Linked DNA regions of Archangium violaceum. The main gene of each other region encodes a partner of the protein of the gene in region 2 in a complex. Links are inferred from orthologs where the notes say so. Each region holds a gene or a part of one and is shown on either strand. Other genes may lie near its edges.

Region 1 (9,504 bases), 3.2 Mb from region 2 along the record:
TCGAGCAACTCCACCTCATAAGTGCCCTGGTTCACCATGGGCTCGATCGCGAGGACCATTCCCGGACGAAGCTTCATCCCGCTGCCCCGCTGGCCGTAGTTGGGCACCTCTGGCTTCTCGTGGAGGTGCCGGCCGATTCCGTGGCCGGTGAAGTCGCGCACCACGGAGAAGCCCCGGGCCTCCACGTGGCTCTGCACCGCGTGACCGATGTCGCCGATGCGGTTGCCGGGCACCATGGCCTGGATGCCCTTGTTGAGGGACTCCCGGGTGGCGTCCAGCAACGCCTGGGCCTCGCGGCTCACCTTGCCGACCGGCACCGTGCGGGCCGAGTCCCCGAAGAAGCCGCGGTACACCACCCCGAAATCCAGCTTCATCAGGTCCCCCTCCTGCAGCTTGCGCCTCTTGGAGGGGATGCCGTGCACGACCTCGTGGTTGACGGAGGCACACAGGCAGGCAGGGAAACCGCGGTAGCCCTTGAAGGCGGGCCGGGCGCCCTTCTTGTAGATGAGCCTCTCGGCCAGGGCATCCAGGTCCCAGGTGGTGACACCTGGAGCCACCGCCTTCTCGAGCTCGTCCAGGATCTCGCTCACGATGCGCCCAGCTTCACGCATGAGGGCGATCTCTTCCTGGCTCTTGATCTCGACCTGGCTCATCCCTGCCTCGCCATTGCTTGAACCGCTGGGGGGAGGACTCTCACTCCAAGAACCCTGCCCCTGGCCGTCCGCCCGCTTCGCGGGCGATCAGGCCTTACCCAGCGCCTTCTTGATGTCCTCGTAGATGCCTTCGGGGGATCCCACTCCGTCGATGCTCTTGAGCAGTCCCCGTTGCGCGTAGAACTGCTTGAGGGAAGCGGTCTCCGTCTCGTACTTCTTCAGACGCTTCTCGATGACCTCGGCCTTGTCGTCCTCGCGCTGGGAGAGGCTGGTGTCGTCCTTGTCACAGAAGCCGGCCCGCTTCGGAGGGTTCTGGTAGACATGATAGACGGCGCCACACGTGGGGCACGAGCGCCGACCCGAGCCGCGCTCGATGAGCTTTTCGGTCGGCACCTCGAGCGACACCACGGCATCCAGCTTCTTGCCCAGCCTGGCGAGCATGCGCTCGAGGGCCTCGGCCTGGGGAGGAGTTCGCGGGAAGCCATCCAGCACGAAGCCATTGACGCAGTCCGGCTCCTTGAGGCGCTCCTCCACGATACCGATGACGATCTCGTCCGGCACGTAGGCGCCAGCGGCCATCAGCGGCCCGGCCAGCTTGCCCATCTCCGTGCCCTCACGAACCGCCTTGCGGAGGATGTCACCCGTGGAGATCTGCGGAATCTTGAAATCCGCGTACAGATTCTTCGCCTGGGTCCCCTTCCCCGCGAACGGCGGGCCAAACAGGATGAGGTTCATAGGTTCCTCTTAGCTCGTCAGGAAGGAGCGCGGGAGGGCTAAAGCGAGCCTCTTTCCCACTGCTCACACACCCCTGGAACGACGAGGCGCCCCTCCCCGGGGTGAGGGGGAGGAGCGCCAGGTAGACAGCTGGCTCGACTAGGCAGCCACGCGAACCCGGCCGCGGATGCGAGGACCGCGAGGACCGGCGAAGCCCTCGTAGTTGCGGCTGATGAGGTGGCCCTCGATCTGCTGCACCGTATCCAGCGCCACGCCCACGACGATCAGCAGCGCCGTACCACCGAACGTGAAGCGGACGCCCAGCATGTTCGTGATGATGGACGGAATCACGCAGATGGCGGCCAGGTAGAGCGCCCCGCCGAAGGTGATGCGGTTGAGCACGCCCTCGATGAAGTCCGCCGTTTGACGACCCGGACGGATGCCCGGGATGTAGCCGCCCTGCTTCTTGATGTTGTCCGCCACGTCGTCCGGCCGGAAGGTCAGCGCCGTGTAGAAGTACGAGAAGAAGACGATCAACAGCACGAAGATGCCGTTGTAGACCCAGGGGCTGGACTCGATGCTGCGCTGCACGCCCTGCAGGAACGGGAACCAGGTGCCCAGCGTGGCCGGGAAGGACAGCAGCGCGCCGGCGAAGATCGGCGGAATCACGCCCGAGGTATTCACCTTCATCGGGAAGTAGGTGGCCTGGCCCGCGAACATGCGCCGCCCCGCCATGCGCTTGGCGTACTGCACCGGGATGCGTCGCATACCGCGCTCGACGTAGACCACCACGCCGACGACGAGGACCATGAACGCCAGCAGGGCCGCCACGGCCGCCATGCTGATGATCTCCTGCTGGACCATATCGAGCAGCGACTTGCCGCTGGGCAGCAGGCCGGACACGATGCCCGCGAAGATGATGAGGGAGATGCCGTTGCCGATGCCGCGCTCGGTGATGCGCTCACCCAACCACATGATGAACGCGGTGCCCGCCGTCAGGCTGATGACGGTCATGAAGGTGAACCAGGCGTTGTCGTTGGGAACGACCACCTGGTTGAACCCGGCCTGGCCCGCGTCCGTGCGGCCCAGCGAGGCCAGCCAGCGCGAGATACCAATGCCCTGCACGATGGACAGGGCGATGGTGCCATAGCGGGTGTACTGGTTGATTTTCTGCCGGCCGCCGGCCCCTTCCTTCTGCAGCCGCTCGAGGCTGGGCACCACCACCGCCAGGAGCTGGATGATGATGGAGGCGGATACGTACGGCATGATGCCCAGACCGAAGATGGACATCTGGTCCAGGGCGCCGCCGGAGAAGAGGTTGAAGAGCGAGAACAGGCCGCCCGACTGGCGCTGGGCGTCCATGAACGCGTTCATCGCAGCCCGGTCCACGCCAGGCGTATTGATGAAGATTCCGATGCGGTACACCGCGAGCAGCATCAGCGTATAGATGAGCCGGCTGCGCAGCTCCGCGATGCGGAAGACGTTGGCGAAGGCGTTCAGAGCCACGTGGGATCCATCCCCCAAAAAGGTTTCTGCGAGAACAGCAGCGCCCCTGTCCGAATTCGGAAAGGGGCGCTGAATGCTACACGGATAGAAAGGCGCGCACCACTAGGAGTGTGACGCGCCCTACCCTCACGACCGGGCCTGCTTCACGCCCTTACCGGCGTGCGCCTTCGCGGCGGACTCGGGCTTGTGGGCCACCAGGGGGAGCTCCTCCACGGAACCGCCCGCCTTCTCGATGGCCTCACGAGCGGCGGCCGAGGCCTTGTTCACCCGAACGGTCAGCTTCTTGGTGAGCGCGCCGTTGCCGAGCACCTTGATGCCGTCGTAGCGACCCTTCACCAGACCCCGGGCCTCCAGCGACTCCACGTCCACCGTGGCGCCCGCGTCGAACCCCTCGAGGTCCGCCAGGTTCACCACCGCGTACTCGGTGCGGTTGGGGGAGATGAAGCCGAACTTCGGCAGGCGACGCTGCAGCGGGCTCTGGCCACCCTCGAAGCCCTCGAACCGCATGTTACCCGTGCGAGCCTTCTGGCCCTTGCCACCGCGGCCGGCCGTCTTGCCCAGGCCGCTACCCTGGCCGCGGCCCACCCGCTTCTTGCGGTGCCACGAGCCCTCGGGGCGCTTCAGCTTGTTGAGCGTAGTCATTGTCTGAACCCTCTCGCACTAGGCCTTGCGGGCGCGCGCGGCGTCCCGGACCCGGATCTTCCGAGGCTTGCGACGGGTGGCCTTGGGGGCCTCGCCCTGCACCGTCTCGGCCGTCACCAGGTGACGGACCTTGTTCACCATGCCGCGGATGGCCGGCGTGTCCTTCAGGAGACGCTCATCGCCGAACTTCTTCAGTCCGAGGCTATCGATCGTCGCGAGCTGGTCCACGGACGAACCCGCGAAGCTCTTCGTCAGCTTGACCTTGATGGCCATGATTAACCCCTCGCCTCCTCGGACTTCTGCGGACCCACGTCCTTGCCGCGCAGGCGCGACACCTGCTCCGGCGAACGGAGGTTCTTCAGACCCGCCATGGTGGCCTTGAGCACGTTGTGGGGGTTCCGCGAGCCCTGGCTCTTGGTCAGGATGTTGCGGATGCCCGCCGCCTCGAGGACCGCGCGCACCGCGCCACCGGCGATGACGCCCGTACCCTCACCGGCCGGCTTCAGGAGCACCCAGCCCGCGCCGAAGTGACCGAGCACCTCGTGGGGGATGGTGTGACCCTGCAACGGGACGCGGAACAGGTTCTTCTTGGCGTTCTCGCCGCCCTTGCGGATGGCCTCGGGAACCTCGTTGGCCTTGCCCAGCCCCACGCCAACGTGGCCGGCGCCGTCGCCCACCACCACCAGCGCGGCGAACGAGAACCGCCGGCCGCCCTTCACCACCTTGGCGACACGGTTGATGTTCACCACGCGGTCGGTGAGGTCGAGATCGTTTGGATTGATCGGAGTTGCCACTTGGGAACTTCCTTATTCGAAAGGTTGCTAGAACTTGAGCCCGGCCTCGCGCGCGGCATCAGCCACGGCGGCGATCCGACCATGGTAGGGGAAGCCGTTGCGGTCGAACACCACCGCCACGACGTTGGCCGCCTTGCACTTCTCCGCGATGAGCGAGCCCACGCGCTTGGCCTCGGCCTTCTTGTCGCCCTCGGTGTTGCCCTTGAGCTCCTTGGAGAGCGACGAGGCGTAGGCCAGGGTGCGGCCCGTGGTGTCGTCCACCACCTGGGCGTAGATGTGCTTGAGGCTCTTGTAGACCGTGAGCCGCGGACGCTCGGTGGTACCCGAGATCTTCTTGCGGATGCGGTCCTTCCTCTTGAGGCGCGGATCGAGCTTGTTCGACATGGATGATTCCTTCTCCGTCCGGCGGTGATGGGGACTTCCACCGCCGGATGATTGCGCGACCCCTCCAGGAGTCGCGCGGTTGGGTGTTCACTCCGACTAGGCCGTACCGGTCTTGCCTTCCTTACGGCGGATCTTCTCGGTGGCGTACTTGATGCCCTTCCCCTTGTACGGCTCGGGCGGGCGCAGCGCGCGGATCTTCACGGCGGCGGCCCCGAGGGCCTCCTTGTCCGCCGAGCGCAGGGTGAGACCCAGGGTGGGCAGACCATCCTCGGTGCGCGCGGCCTTGTCCACCTCGGCCGTCACGCCCTCGGGCAGGTCGAACACCACCGGGTGCGAGTAACCCAGCGTGAGGTTGATCGTCTTGCCCTTCACCTCGGCGCGGAAACCGACGCCGCGGATGTCCAGGCGACGCTCGAAGCCCGTCGACACGCCCTTGGCCGCGTTGGCCAGCAGCGTACGGGTCAGACCATGCAGGCTACGGGCCTCACGCGACTCATCTTCGCGCTCCACCCGGACCTCGTTGCCCGCGACCGTCACCTTCACGCCCTTGGCGGGAAGCTGAACGACCATCTTGCCCTTGGGGCCCTCGAAACTGACCTGGCGGCCCGACACAGTGGCCTTCGTCTTGTCCGCCAGCTTGACCGGAAGCTTTCCAATCCGACTCATGATTCCCTCGTGCAGTCCAGGTCGCGGCACGGGCCGCGGTACCCGGGCAGCTGGCTAGTAGACAGTGCAGAGCAGCTCGCCGCCGACCTTCTGCTTGCGAGCATCGGAGTCCACCATCACGCCGCGCGACGTGGACAGGATGGAGATGCCCAGACCGCCGAGCACCTGCGGAATCTCACGCGAGTTGACGTACCGGCGCAAGCCGGGCTTGGACACGCGGCGGATGCCGGTGATCGCCGGAGCGCGATCCGGACCGTACTTCAGCTGCACGCTGATCTCGTTCTGCGGCGCGCGCTCGTGGACCGTGTAGTCCCCGATGAAGCCCTCGGCCTTGAGAACCTTGATGATCTCGACCTTGAGGTTCGAGTGGGGGATGACGACCTTGTCGTGACGCGCGCGCGAGCCGTTGCGCAGGCGGGTCAGCATGTCGCCAATGGGATCGTTGACAACCGACATGAATGGCTACCTTCCGTGCGGAGCGGTCTCACCGCCTCCGCGTTCGCAACCGCCGCGCCTGCCGGGCCCATCCCGGGGGTTCGCCACGGTTGCCATGCAGCTACTGCTTCAGCCCACCCTCTCGAGGGCGGGCCAGGCACCCGGGCCCCTGCTCGGAGCCCGGACACCCGCGTCCGACTACCAGGACGACTTGGTGACGCCGGTGATCTCGCCGCGGAGGGCGCGGTGCCGGAAGCAGATACGGCACATGTTGAACTTCCGCAGGAACGCGCGGGGCCGACCGCACAACGGGCAGCGGTTGTACGCGCGGACGGAGAACTTCGGCTTGCGCTTCGCCTGAGCGATCTTCGAGAGCTTGGCCATGGATGCGGGTCCTCGTTACTGGCGGAACGGCATGCCGAAGTGACGCATCAGCGCCAGCCCCTGCTCATCGTTCGCCGCAGTGGTGACGAAGCTGATGTTCAGCCCCTTCACCTTCTCGATCTGGTCGTAGTTGATTTCCGGGAAGATGATCTGCTCGCGCACGCCGAGCGTGTAGTTGCCCTTCCCGTCGAACGCCTTGGGGGACACGCCCTTGAAGTCACGCACGCGCGGCAGCGCGACGGTGATGAGGCGGTCCAGGAACTCGTACATCCGGTCGCCGCGCAGCGTGACGGCGGCACCGATCGCCTGGCCCTGGCGCAGCTTGAAGTTCGCGATGGACTTGCGGGCGCGGGTCACCACGGGCTTCTGACCGGTGATGGCACCCAGCTGGTCCACGGCGGACTCGAGGATCTTGGCGTTGGCGAGCGCCTCGCCCAGACCCATGTTGACGACGATCTTCTCGAGGCGAGGAACCTCCATCGGGTTCTTGAGGCCCAGCTCCTTCATCAGCGCGGGCACGCCTTCCTTGCGGAAGCGCAGCTTCAGACGCGCCGGCTTGGCCTCGAGACCCTCCTCGATGTTCGCCGCGAAACCTGCCTTCTTGAGCTCTTCCTTCTTGCGGCCCTTCTTCTCCTTCTTCGCCGCGTCCTTCTTCTCTTCAGCCATCGTCTTGTCCTCTGCTTCGGAACGCCGTCGTGGACCCAGCGCGCCGATCAGTACTGCGTGGAAACTGGAAACACCGGAGCCCCCATGGGTCTTTCGGAGCCCCGGGTATGCACGCCCGTCCTCCCCTCATCCGGGTAGGACAAAGGGCGCGCATACATGCCCGAACCCGCGCCCCTAGTCAATCAGGGCGTCGCAGTTCTTGCAGAACCGCTTCTTCTTGTCCCCATCGGCCCGGATGCCCACGCGGGTCGGCTTGTCGCACTTGGCGCAAACCAGCTGGACGTCCGAGATGTGGATGGTGCCCGGCTTCTCCACGATGCCGCCCTCGGGCTGCTGGGGCGTCTTGCGCAGGTGCCGCTTGACCAGGCGCACGCCCTCGACGGTCACCCGCTGGGCCTCACGGTCGATCTTCAGGATCTTCCCGCGCTTGCTCGCCGGGGTCTTCTCCGAGCGCTCGGCGCCGGCGATGACCTGGACGGTGTCTCCAACCTTGAGCTTCTCCATGGTTCCTCTCCCTCCTCGCGGACCGCCTGACGCCCTACTAGAGGACCTCGGGAGCGAGCGAGATGATCTTCATGAACTTGCGGGCGCGGAGCTCGCGGGCGACCGGCCCGAAGATGCGCGTCCCGATGGGCTCCATGTCCTTGTTGATGAGGACGGCGGAGTTGCCATCGAACTTGATGTAGCTGCCATCCGGACGGCCCACCTCGCGCGCGGTGCGCACGATGACGGCCTTGGCCACATCACCCTTCTTCACCTTGGAGTTCGGCAGCGCCTCGCGCACCGACACGACGATCACATCGCCGATGGACGCGTACTTGCGCTTCGAGCCACCGAGCACCTTGATGCAGAACACCTTCTTGGCGCCCGAGTTGTCGGCCACGTCGAGCACGCTCGTCATCTGAATCATCTGGAATCTCCTATCTCAGCTACGGCAGGCCCTTCCGGTGAGGAGGGGCACCGCGCGGCTCGAGCCACGGCCTCGCGCGCCTGGGTGGCAGCGCGAGCTCGGACGGCTCAGACGTTCTTGCTCTTCTCCAACACCTCGACCACGCGCCAGCGCTTGTCCTTCGAAGCGGGACGGGTCTCGGCGATACGAACCCGGTCACCCTCATTGATGGTGACCTTGGCCGGATAGTCGTGGTCCTCGACGTGCGCCTTGTACTTCTCGCGCATGCTCATGATCTTCCCGTACTTCGGGTGAGACGCGCGGCGCGAGACGGTGACCACCACCGTCTTCTGCATCTTGTTGGAGGTCACGATCCCCACGCGGGTCTTGGGACGGCCGCGGGTGGAGGTCTTGGCAGAGGTGGATTGAGTCGCTTCAGCCATGAAAAAGCTCCTAAGCCTTCTTCTCCGCCCGGGTCTTCTCCCCCAGGACGGTCAGGATGCGCGCCAGGTCGCGCTTGTGCTGGGTGCGCTCGGACGGATTGTCGAGCGAGCCGGTCGCCCTCTTGAGCTGATCCTGGAACAGCGTCTCGCGCAGCTCGGCCGCGCGCCGCTTCAGGTCATCCGCCGAGAGCTCCTTGAGTTCCTTCGCAGTCGCCATCTTCAAATCTCCTCGAGCCAGCGGGCGGCCCTCTTCTCAGCGGGCCACCCGGAGGCGGAACTAGAGCGCCAGCTCGCTGCGGGTGACGATCTTCGTCAGCACCGGCAGCTTGGCCTGGGCCAGCTTCAGGGCGGTCGTGGCAACCTCCGGCGTCATACCCTCCATCTCGTAGAGGATGCGGCCGGGCTTGACCACCGCCACGTAGTACTCCACACCGCCCTTACCGGTACCCATGCGGGTTTCGGCGGGCTTCTTGGTGATGGGCTTGTCCGGGAATACACGGATCCAGATCTTGCCACCACGCTTGATGTGGCGCGTCATCGCGATACGGGCCGCCTCGATCTGCCGCGAGGTAATCCACCCCGGCTGCAGGGACATGAGGCCGTACTCACCGTAGGTGAGATCGCTGCCGCGGTACGCCCGACCGGGCGTGCGGCCCTTGTGCATCTTGCGGTACTTCGTGCGAGCAGGCTGAAGCATCGTCGGTGTCCTTCAATCCCGAGCGAGCCGTCCCTCCCGGGACGGCTCCCGGGGAGTTAGCGGTTGGCCGCCGGCGCGGGGCTCTGACCACCCTTGGTGGGCAGCACCTCGCCGCGGCAGATCCAGACCTTGCAACCGATCTTGCCGTAGGTGGTCTTCGCCTCGGCGAAACCGTAGTCGATGTCCGCACGAAGGGTGTGCAGGGGCACGCGGCCCTCGCGGTACCACTCGTAGCGGGCCATCTCCGCGCCACCGAGGCGGCCGGAGCACGACACACGGATACCCTTGGCGCCGAACTTCATCGCCGTCTGCAGCGCCTTCTTCATGGCGCGGCGGAAGGCGATACGGCGCTCGAGCTGGGTGGCGATGTTCTCGGCCACCAGCTGCGCGTCCGTCTCGGCCTTGCGGACCTCGACGATGTTGAGGAAGACCTCGTTCTTCGTGAACTGCTGGAGGTCCTTCTTCACCGTCTCGATGCCCGCACCGCGCTTGCCGATGACGATGCCCGGGCGCGCGGTGTGCACGTTGACCTTCACCTTGTTCGCCGCGCGCTCGATCTCCACCTTGGAGACACCCGCATGGGCGAGCGACTTCTTCACGAACTCGCGGATGCGGATGTCCTCATGCAGCC
Region 2 (10,098 bases):
TCTCCGTCGTTCATCGGGTTGATGCCGAGGTTCGCCTCGCGAATGGCCTTCTCGATGTCCTTGAGGACCGTCCGCTCCCAGGGCTTGATGACGATGAGCCGGGGCTCGGGCGAGGTGATGTTGGCCACCCCGCTCAGCGGCGTGGGCGTGCCGTAGTAGTCCACCCGGATGCCGTCCAGGAGGTTGGGACTGGCCCGGCCGGTCCGCACCTTCGTCAGCTCCTTGCGAAGGTCATCGAGCGTCTTGTCGATACGGCCCTTCAGTTCGGTCACGACGTCTGCCATGTGCAGGTCTCCTTATGAAGCGTCCGTGCTTCTCTCAGGCCCAGGCCGTCTCGCCCACGCCCACCACCGTTCCAATCTCTCCCGCATCGCCAAGGATGGCCTTGTGGATGTTACCGCGCTGGGTGAGGTCGAAGACGATGATCGGCAGCTTGTTGTCCATGCAGAGCGAGATGGCCGTGGAGTCCATCACGTTCAGGTTCTGCTTGAGGACGTCCATGTACGTCAGCGTCCGGTAGCGGCGCGCCTCGGGGTCCTTCTTCGGGTCCGCGCTATAGATTCCGTCCACCTTGGTCGCCTTGAGGATGACCTCGGCGTTGATCTCCATGGCACGCAGGGAGGCGGCCGTGTCCGTGGTGAAGTACGGGTTGCCGGTGCCCGCCGCGAAGATGACGATGCGGCCCTTCTCCAGGTGACGCACCGCGCGCCGGCGGATGTAGGGCTCGGCGATCTGCTCCATCTTGATGGCCGAGAGCACCCGGGTATGGCAGCCCTGCTTCTCCAGCGCGTCCTGCATCGCCATGGAGTTGATGCACGTGGCGAGCATGCCCATGTAGTCGGCGCTCGCGCGGTCCATGCCCTCGGTGGAGCCGGCCACGCCGCGGAAGATGTTTCCGCCTCCAATGACCACGGCCAGCTCCACGCCCGCATCCGCCACTTCCTTCAACTCCGAGGCGATACGCGTCAGCGTGGGGGGATGGATGCCGTATTTCCCCTCTCCCATCAGGGCTTCGCCCGACAGCTTGAGGAGGATGCGCTTGTACCGTAGGGGTGTGGCTGGAGCGGACATTGGTCCCGCTTCTATCCCTCGCCCCGGCGGCGATCAACGCCGGAGTGCCTGCGCCGTCCTCCAGTGGCCCCTCTCCTATCACCCGGGCCCCCAAACGGCGAGGGCCGCACACCCCCGGAATTTCCGGGACGCGCGGCCCTCCGAAGCGCATGAGGCGCGGGACGGCTAGGCCTGGCCCAGCGTCTTGGCCACCTCGGCGGCCAGGTCGTCCTTCTTCTTCTCGATGCCCTCGCCCACCTCGTAGCGGACGAAGCGGCGCACGGCGACCTTCTCGCCGATCTTCGCCGCGCGCTCGGTGATCATCTCACCGACCTTCTTCTTGTCGTCCTTCACCCAGGGCTGGTCCACGAGGCACACCTGCTCGTAGTATTTCTCCACCTTGCCCACGAGGATCTTGTCCCACATGGCCTCGGGCTTGCCCTGCTGCTTGAGCAGCTCGCGCTGGATTTCCTTCTCCTTCTCCAGCTGCTCGGTGGGGACCTCCTCACGGCGGACGTACTTGGGGCTGGCCGCGGCGACCTGCATGGCCACGTCCTTCACCAGGTCCTGGAAGTCGGTGTTGCGGGCGACGAAGTCCGTCTCGCAGTTGACCTCCACGATGACGCCGATGCGGCCACCGTGGACGTAGGTGCCGATGATGCCCTCGGCGGCCACGCGGCCTTCCTTGCTGCCGGCCTTGGCGATGCCCTTCTTGCGCAGCCACTCCTCGGCCTTGACGAAGTCACCACCGGACTCCGCGAGGGCCTTCTTGCAATCCATCATGCCCGCGCCGGTCTTCTCGCGGAGCTCCTTCACCATCGTGGCGCTGACCTCGGCCATGTTCGTCTCCCAGGGGCCCTCCCCCAGCGCCAGGCACCGGAAGGGGCGTTCAGGTTTGAAGGTACTGCGGGGTTGAAAACGAAAAGCCGGACGGCGACCATGCGCCGCCCGGCTGGACTTCACGCACTCCCGAGGGAGCGCGGCGGCATTACTCGGCGGCGGTCTCCCCGCCCTCGCCGCCCTCGGAGCCCTCACCCGCGGCAGCGGCGGGAGCAGCGCCCTTCATCTCCACGAGAGGCCCGCGGCGGTCGCCGCCACGGTCACCACCCCGGCGATCACCCCGGTCCCCGCGGCGCGGCCCGCGGCGGTCGCCACGGTCATCGCGGTCGCGGCGATCGCCACGCTCCTCGCGCGCCTCGTCCTCGTCACGCTCGGCCGCCCCGCTGGCGCGGTAACGGGCCCCGCCCTCGATGCAGGACTCGGCGATCTTCGAGGTGAAGAGCTTGATGGAGCGGATGGCGTCGTCGTTGCCCGGAATGACGAAGTCGATGCCGTCCGGGTCGCAGTTGGTGTCCACCACGCCGATGACGGGGATGCCGAGGCGGTTGGCCTCGTGCACCGCGATGTGCTCCTTCTTCGGGTCGATGACGAAGATGCACTTGGGCAGCTTGGTCATCTCCTTCACGCCGCCCAGGTTCTTCTCCAGCTTCTCGCGCTCACGCTCGAGGGCCGCGACCTCCTTCTTCGGGAGGCGCTCGAAGGTGCCGTCCTCGGCCATCTTCTCCAGGGTCTTCAGGCGATCGATGCCCTGCTTGATCGTCTTGAAGTTGGTCAGCGTGCCACCGAGCCAGCGGCTGGTGACGAAGAACTGACCGGCGCGGCGCGCCTCCTCCTGGATGACGTCCTGGGCCTGCTTCTTGGTGCCGACGAAGAGCACCGAGCCGCCACGGCCGGTGATGTCCGACACGAAGCGGAAGGCCGCGCGGGCCATGTTGACCGTCTTCTGCAGGTCGATGATGTAGATGCCGTTACGGGCGCCGAAGATGTAGGGCTTCATCTTCGGGTTCCAGCGCTTCGTCTGGTGGCCGAAGTGAACACCGGCCTCCAGGAGCTGCCGCATCGTGATGCCGCTGGCGGCGGCCATGGCCTGCTGCTGAGTCGTCTCTTGCGTTTCCATCTCGGTTCTTCCTCCACGCCCGCTGGATTTCCGGCCGCTTGCCCCTCAAGGGAGGCACCGAGGACCGGCACGGACGTGTGTGTAGTGGGGTTGACTGGAACAACGAACCCGCCATCGACCTGGGCCGACGACGGGCGCGCTTCTCTAACAAAACCCATGCCGGAGGCGCAAGCTTCGCGTCACCAGATGGGGGTTGGTGGACGGATGCCGGGCACCCGGGAGAGCTCACCGGGGCCCGGTCCACCGGGTGTGCCCGTTAGACGCTGGCCTCGGCCGCGCCGTGGCACTTCTTGTACTTCTTGCCACTGCCGCAGGGGCACGGATCGTTGCGGCCCACCTTGGGACCCCCGGCGGACGCGGCGGCACTGGCGGCCGGACGCGTGGCGGCTGCCGGAGGACGGGCGGCGACGGGCTCGGCCAGCTTGCCCTCGGCGTCCGCTCGGCCTTCCTGCATCTGCCGCTGCCGCTGGGCCATCTGCCGGGCCAGCCGGGCCGCTTCCTCGGCGGCGGCGGAGGCCGCCTTCGCCTGCACCCGCATCATCTGGCTGACGAACTGCGAGCTGATGGCGCCGAGCATCTGGATGAAGCCCGAGTAGCCCTCCTTCTTGTACTCCTGCTTCGGATCCTTCTGGCCGTAGCCACGCAGGCCGATGCCCTGGCGCAGGTGGTCCATCGCCAGCAGGTGGTCCTTCCACAGCGTGTCGATGGTGACCAGGTAGCGCACCTGGAGGAAGCGCAGGAACTCCTCCCCGAACTCCTCCTCGCGGGCCTGGATGATCTTCTCGGCCGCCTTGTAGATGTCCTCCTGGATCTCCTCGCGCGAGCCGGCCTTGAGGAAGGACAGCTCCAGGTTGAGCGTCTCCTTCACGCCGCGGCTGAGCGCCTCCAGATCCCAGGAGGCGGGGTTGCGCGACGGGCAGTAGGTGTCGGTGAGCGACACGATGACGTCCTCGACGGCGTCGAGGATCATCTCCTTGTAGTCCGCCCAGGACACGATCTGCTCGGTGCGGATCTTGGTGCGGGTCTTCTTGTCCTCGTCGTACTCCACCAGCGGGATGCCGGCGCCGGCGGCCAGCACCTTGCGGCGCAGCTTGTAGATGGTGCGCCGCTGCTGGTTCATCACGTCGTCGTACTCGAGCAGGTTCTTGCGGATGTCGAAGTTGTGACCCTCGACACGCCGCTGGGCGCTCTCGATGGCGCGGCTGAGCCACACGTGCTCGATGACCTCGCCCTCCTCCATGCCCAGGCGCTCCATCAGGCCCGAGATGCGCTCGGACCCGAAGATGCGCATCAGGTCGTCCTCGAGCGACAGGTAGAAGCGGCTGCCACCCGGGTCACCCTGGCGGCCCGCGCGGCCACGCAGCTGGTTGTCGATGCGGCGCGACTCGTGGCGCTCGGTACCGATGATGTAGAGGCCACCGGCGGCCACCACCTCCTCGCGCTCCTTCGCCGTCTGCTCCTTGTACTTCGCCAGCGCCGCCTCGAAGCGCTGCTTGTGCTCCTCGAGCGCCTGCTGGTACGCGGTCATGTCCACCGGCTGCCCGTCCGCGCTCGGCGGCGGCGGCACGGGCTCGGGACCCACCTCGGCCTTGGCCATCACCTCGGCGTTGCCGCCCAGGAGGATGTCCGTACCGCGGCCGGCCATGTTGGTGGAGATGGTGACGGCGCCCTTGCGGCCCGCCTGCGCGACGATGTCCGCCTCGCGCTCGTGCTGCTTGGCGTTGAGCACGTTGTGGGGGATGCCCTGCTTCTTGAGGAAGTTGGCCACCACCTCGCTCTTGGCGATGGACACCGTACCCACCAGCACCGGCTGGCCCTTCTTGTGCAGCTCGACGATGTCCTTGGCCACCGCCTCGAACTTCTCGCGCTCCGTCTTGTAGACGACGTCGTCCTGGTCCTTGCGGATCATCGGCCGGTTGGTGGGCACCACCCGGACCTCCAGGTTGTAGATCTTCGCGAACTCCTCGGCCTCGGTGTCGGCGGTGCCGGTCATGCCCGAGAGCTTGGAATACATGCGGAAGTAGTTCTGGAACGAGATGGTGGCCAGCGTCTGGTTCTCGTTCTCGATCTTCACGCCTTCCTTGGCCTCGACGGCCTGGTGGAGGCCATCCGACCAGCGGCGGCCCGCCATCAGGCGGCCCGTGAACTCGTCGACGATCATCACCTCGCCGTCACGCACCACGTAGTCGCGGTCACGCTTGTAGAGCGTGTGGGCGCGCAGCGCCTGCTCCACGTGGTGGAGCGTTTCGATCTCGCTGGGATCGTAGAGGTTGCCGATCTTGAGGCGCTGCTGAATCTTCTCGATGCCGGAGTCCGTGAGGGAAACCGATTTGTGCTTCTCGTCCAGGATGTAGTCCTGGTCCGGAACGAGTCCGGGGATCACCTTGTCGACAATGTAGTACTTGTCGGTGGTGTCCTCGGTGGGACCGGAGATGATGAGGGGGGTACGCGCCTCGTCGATGAGGATGGAGTCCACCTCGTCGACGATGGCGTAGTTGAGCTCACGCTGGACGTAGTCCTGCAGACGGAACTTCATGTTGTCGCGCAGGTAGTCGAAGCCGAACTCGTTGTTCTGCCCGTAGGTGATGTCCGCCCGGTAGGCCTCCTGACGCTGCCGGTCGTTCAGCTCGTGGAGGATGCAGCCGGTGGTCATGCCCAGGAAGCGGTGCACGCGCCCCATCCACTCGGCGTCGCGCCGGGCCAGGTAGTCGTTCACCGTCACCACGTGCACACCGCGGCTGGACAGGGCGTTGAGGTACGACGGCAGCGTGGCGGTGAGCGTCTTGCCCTCACCGGTGCGCATCTCCGCGATGCAGCCCTGGTGGAGGAACATGCCGCCGATCATCTGCACGTCATAGTGCCGCTGGCCGATCACCCGGCGAGCGGCCTCACGGACCAGCGCGAACGCATCGAACAGCAGGTCGTCCAGCGGGCGGCCGTTCTGCACCTCCTGCTTCATCCGGGCGGTGGCGGCGGCGAAATCCTCATCCTTGAGCGCCCGCATCTTGCTCTCGAGCTCATTGATGCGGGCTACCTTCGGGAGCGCCTTCCTGAGCTCGCGCTCATTCTTCGTCCCGATGATCTTCTTCAGCGTCCATTCGATCATGCGATTCTGACTCTCTCGCCGGAGAATCCTCGAAGGAACGCGGCGAGTGAAGGGAAATCCCTGGATTGTAGGTGGGATGTAGGAAGGAAACCACGGGTTTCCCCCGAGTCATTCCACTTGGTTGGCCGCCGCGCGAGCGGCAGGACAGAGTAAAGCGGAACCGAGGCCACGCAATGCCCTCTCGTCGAAAAGAAGCCCATCGTCCAGTCAGGCGTCCTGCTCCCCGTCCGCAGAAGGGCACTACCTCTTCTCGGAGCGCGAAGCCATCGCCTCCCCCGTTTCCCTCCATTCCGCCGCGGGTGAAACCACCCCCCATTCCGGCGGACACCCTCCCCGCACAACCCGGGCGGTGGCTGTGGACCTGCCGCGCCGGTTTCGAGCCGCACCTGTTCGAGGAGTTGGCATGGGCGGGGGCATCCCCCCGGATGCTCGGAGAGGTGCTCGTGGAGAGCGAGAAGCGCCCGGCGGAGCCCCCTGTCTTCGCCCGGACGGGCATCCGCGTGCTGGCCTCGTTCCCGACGGAACAGGCACCCGAGCAGCTGGCCGAGGCCATCGCCGCCCGGACGGCCGAGGCCGCGCCTGCGGGCTCGCTCGTCCTACAGGCCTTCCTCCCGGACAGTCCGGCTGGCAACCGGCTGGCGGACGAGGCGGATGCCCTGCTGGAAGCAGTGCGCACGCGCCTGCCCGCCGACCGGCTGCTGGAGGAGACGTGGCGTGCCCGTGAGGCAGGCGCGATGCTCGTGGAGCTGTGCGTCGCCCCCGGGGTGGTGATGGTGGGCGCGGTGCCCGCGAGGGAGGCGCTATCGCTCGCTCCGGGTGGCCGCCAGCGGATGCGGCGCTCGGGAGATTCCCCCTCGCGCGCGGCGATGAAGCTGGAGGAGGCGCTGGTCAGCCTGCCCTTCGAACCGGGCCGGGGCGAGGTCTGCGTGGACCTCGGCGCGGCTCCGGGCGGCTGGACGCAGCGGCTGGTGGCGCGTGGGGCGCGGGTGATTGCCGTGGACCCGGCGAAACTGATGCCGGAGCTGGCCAGGCAACCGCGCGTGGAGCACGTGCAGGAGAGCGCCTTCTCCTACACGCCGGAGGAGCCGGCCGATTGGCTCTTCTGTGACATGGCCTGGCGTCCGCTCGAGGTGGCTCAGCTGTTGGCCAAGTGGGGCCGGCGCGGCTGGGCCACCCACATGGTGGCCAACATCAAGCTCCCCATGAAGGACAAGAACCCCATCCTCGTGCGGGTGCGTCACATCCTCACGCAGGACGGAGGCTGGCAGGGACTGACCATGCGTCAGCTCTACCATGACCGGGACGAGGTCACCGTCACCGCCCACCGGGGCCTGTAAGCCCGCCCTCGGTGTGAATCCCCTCTCCCCCCTGGGAGAGGGCCAGGGTGAGGGTCTACCCGCCCGCCATCACGGACCCCCTGCGCGGCTCCGCCGCCCGCGCTAAAGAGCGGCCATGCCCTACGCCATCGATGAAGCCATGGCCACCGCGCTGGTGACCCTTTACCCACGACTCGTGCAGCGCTCGCCCGAGCCCGTGAAGGTGGCGCTCCAACGCCTGCTCGACGAGGAACACGCGCGCCGAGGCGTGCCGGACGCAACGGGCGCGCTCAACCCGCTCGCCCTCACGCAGGGGACGCTGCTCAAGGAGGAGTTCGATCTCTCCACGCACGCGCACCACTCGGGCTGGACGGTGGGCGCGCTCATCGCGGACGTGAAGGGGATGATCCACTTCAATGCACGCCACGGCTTCCCCGTGGGGGACGCGATGCTGCGCGGCGTGGTGGAGTCCCTGCGGGCCCGGTTCCCCGGGGCGAAGGTGGTGCGGCTGCAGGGAGACAACTTCGCCGCGTTGCTGGTGCCCACCTCGGGGCTCTCGGTGACGGAAGAGCTCCGTGCCTCCACCCGCTCCCGGCTCGTGGCGGACGCGCGAGCCGCGCTGCCCGAAGGCGCCGAGCCTCCGGACTTCACGATCGCGCTGCTGGAGCTCACCATCGAGCAACCCACCCACTGGCAGGTGCTGGGACCCCTCGTGTGGGGCGAGCTCGAGCGCGCCTACACCCTGGAGCGGATGGGCACCGCCGGAGGCCTCCAGCGCCGACGACTGCAGCTCGGCGGCTTCGTGCCCGGCCGCTCCGAGCCCTGAAAACGCGAAAGGGGTGAGGGCCATCGACCCCCACCCCAGCGCTCTCGCGGAAGGTGTGTCCTACTCCTCGAGGATGAACTTGCGCGGGTTCTGGGGAATCCCGTTGACGCGCACCTCGTAGTGCAGGTGCGGACCGGTGGAGCGGCCGGTGTTGCCCACGGCCGCGATCGGCACGCCGCGCTTCACGCGGTCGCCCGCCTTCACCAGGATCTTCGACAGGTGGCCGAAGCGCGTCTTGATGCCGTAGCCGTGGTCGATGACGATCACGTTGCCGTAACCGCCCTCGAGCCCCGCGAACACCACCGTGCCATCCGACGGCGCGCTGACCTCCTTGCCGTGCGGGGCCGCGATGTCCATACCCGCGTGCGTCACCCGCTCCGCCGTGTATGGATCCAACCGCTGACCGAAGTCACTCGTCACCCAACCGCGCGTGGGCCAGATGGACGGGGTGGAGGCCAGCAGCGACTTCTGATCCTGGAAGTAGGCCTGCATCTCCTGAAGGCTCTGCTCCTGACGGGTCGCCTCGGCGCTCAGCCGATCCAACTTCCCCACCAGCGCCTTCGGGGACTCCATGCTGGTCAACTCGGTGAACTGCGTCTCCGCGGCGGGCGCTCCCACACCGGGCGCCTGCTCCACCGGGCCCATGGCCAGGTTGCGCTGCGGATCCGACAGCAGCGTGATGGAGCGCAGCTTCTGGTCGAAGCGCTCCACGCGGTCCAGCGTGGAGCCGATGTGCTCGATGCGCTCGCGCACCGTCTTCAACTGGCCCCGCAGCGTCAGGTTCTCCTCACGGAGAATGCGATTCTCCGCCGCGTCCCGGGCCACCTGGAAGTAGTGGACGGTGGCCCCCAGGGCCAGACCCGCCATCAACAACACCCCGCCACCCACCTGGAGGATGAGCGACCTCGAGACGTTGAACCGCCTGACCGGGGAGTTATGGTCCGCGATCAACATCAGGGTGTAGGACTTTTTCGCCTTCGCCAATTCCAGCTCCCTTTGCGCCTCTGCGCTTCGGCGTGCGGACCCGGGGCGAGAGGTTAGGTCGTCCCCGAGCGCGTTTCATCTCCCCCACGCCCTGCAGCCCAGCTCTCCGTCGACTACCATGACTCTCAAGTCACGGTAATCGTTTGGGCAGCTATCACTCGACTTCCGAGGGTGTCAAGCTGGGACACACGACACCCGACGCTCCACGTACATCTCCGTGGAACAATTCCAGTCGCCCAATCCGGGCGACCGATTCAGGCCGTCATCTGCACCACGATGACCGAGATGTTGTCGTCGCCACCGCGCTCGTTCGCCAGGTCGATGAGGCGCTTGGGGATGTCCGCGAGATTGGAGGTGGCCTGCACCACCTCGTGGATCTCCCGGTCCTCCACCATGTTGGCGAGACCATCCGAGCACAGCAGGAAGACGTCTCCCGCCTCCGCCACCACGCCCATCACGTCCACCTGGACCTCCTCCTCGAAGCCCACGGAGCGCGTGATGATGTTCTTGTAGCGGGAGTGCTTGGCCTCCTCGGGGGTGATCATCCCGGCCTTGATCTGCTCGTTGACCAGCGAGTGGTCCTCGGAGATCTGCTGGATGAGGGAACCCCGGACGAGGTAGGCCCGGCTGTCACCCACGTGCGCGAAGAACGCGTGGTTGTCGCGCACGACGAGCGAGATGACCGTGGTGCCCATGCCCGACAGGCGCGGATCCTCCTGCGCGGTGGTGAAGATGGCCAGACAGGCCTTCTCCACCGCCGTGCGTAAGGCATCCGGCAGGAGCGCGTCCTGCAGGTTGGGACTGGTGACGAACGGGTTGTCCCGGCTGTCCCGGGCCCGTCTCAGTTCCTTGTCGATGG

Evidence for each region.
Region 1: the proteins of secA (region 2) and secY are in contact, whole or in part, in a crystal structure (PDB 3DIN), measured with the Thermotoga maritima proteins. The link is inferred for Archangium violaceum from one-to-one orthologs. Residues at the interface, in WP_004082002.1 of Thermotoga maritima: Glu261, Ala262, Arg263, Lys300, Ala301, Arg302, Thr303, Ile304, Ile305, Leu323, Tyr324, Asp325, Pro326, Val329, Ser330, Tyr333, Ile336, Lys340, Phe345, Val349, Glu363, Phe364, Tyr374, Ser375, Gly376, Gly377, Glu393, Ile395, Thr482, Ser483; in WP_004081795.1 of Thermotoga maritima: Glu108, Gly109, Glu110, Glu111, Ala236, Glu237, Arg238, Arg239, Ile240, Thr241, Ile242, Gln243, Tyr244, Ala245, Arg246, Arg247, Val248, Thr249, Gly250, Arg251, Arg252, Val253, Tyr254, Gly256, Ala257, Ser258, Thr259, Tyr260, Leu261, Pro262.

The regions. Positions count from the first base shown.
Region 1 is NZ_CP069338.1:8,832,019-8,841,522, reverse strand. What follows is about bases 701-3,504. They hold secY (preprotein translocase subunit SecY), read right to left. Parts: upstream 2,874-3,504; coding sequence 1,527-2,873; downstream 701-1,526. Other genes in these bases: rplO (50S ribosomal protein L15), read right to left, coding at 3,000-3,504; JQX13_RS37645 (adenylate kinase), read right to left, coding at 741-1,388. Also shown: map (type I methionyl aminopeptidase), read right to left, coding at 1-653; more of rplO, read right to left, coding at 3,505-3,515; rpmD (50S ribosomal protein L30), read right to left, coding at 3,534-3,788; rpsE (30S ribosomal protein S5), read right to left, coding at 3,791-4,309; rplR (50S ribosomal protein L18), read right to left, coding at 4,337-4,693; rplF (50S ribosomal protein L6), read right to left, coding at 4,790-5,359; rpsH (30S ribosomal protein S8), read right to left, coding at 5,414-5,815; JQX13_RS37605 (type Z 30S ribosomal protein S14), read right to left, coding at 5,993-6,178; rplE (50S ribosomal protein L5), read right to left, coding at 6,194-6,685; rplX (50S ribosomal protein L24), read right to left, coding at 7,019-7,348; rplN (50S ribosomal protein L14), read right to left, coding at 7,386-7,754; rpsQ (30S ribosomal protein S17), read right to left, coding at 7,862-8,176; rpmC (50S ribosomal protein L29), read right to left, coding at 8,187-8,393; rplP (50S ribosomal protein L16), read right to left, coding at 8,454-8,873; rpsC (30S ribosomal protein S3), read right to left, coding at 8,930-9,504. UniProt on the Escherichia coli protein: The central subunit of the protein translocation channel SecYEG. Consists of two halves formed by TMs 1-5 and 6-10.
Region 2 is NZ_CP069338.1:12,082,123-12,092,220, forward strand. Bases 3,064-6,461 are described here. They hold secA (preprotein translocase subunit SecA), read right to left. Parts: upstream 6,114-6,461; coding sequence 3,264-6,113; downstream 3,064-3,263. Also shown: frr (ribosome recycling factor), read right to left, coding at 1-284; pyrH (UMP kinase), read right to left, coding at 319-1,071; tsf (translation elongation factor Ts), read right to left, coding at 1,237-1,890; rpsB (30S ribosomal protein S2), read right to left, coding at 2,039-3,007; 23S rRNA (cytidine(2498)-2'-O)-methyltransferase RlmM, read left to right, coding at 6,557-7,450; JQX13_RS51020 (diguanylate cyclase domain-containing protein), read left to right, coding at 7,566-8,255; JQX13_RS51025 (M23 family metallopeptidase), read right to left, coding at 8,316-9,209; JQX13_RS51030 (Stp1/IreP family PP2C-type Ser/Thr phosphatase), read right to left, coding at 9,494-10,098. UniProt on the Escherichia coli protein: Required for protein export, interacts with the SecYEG preprotein conducting channel.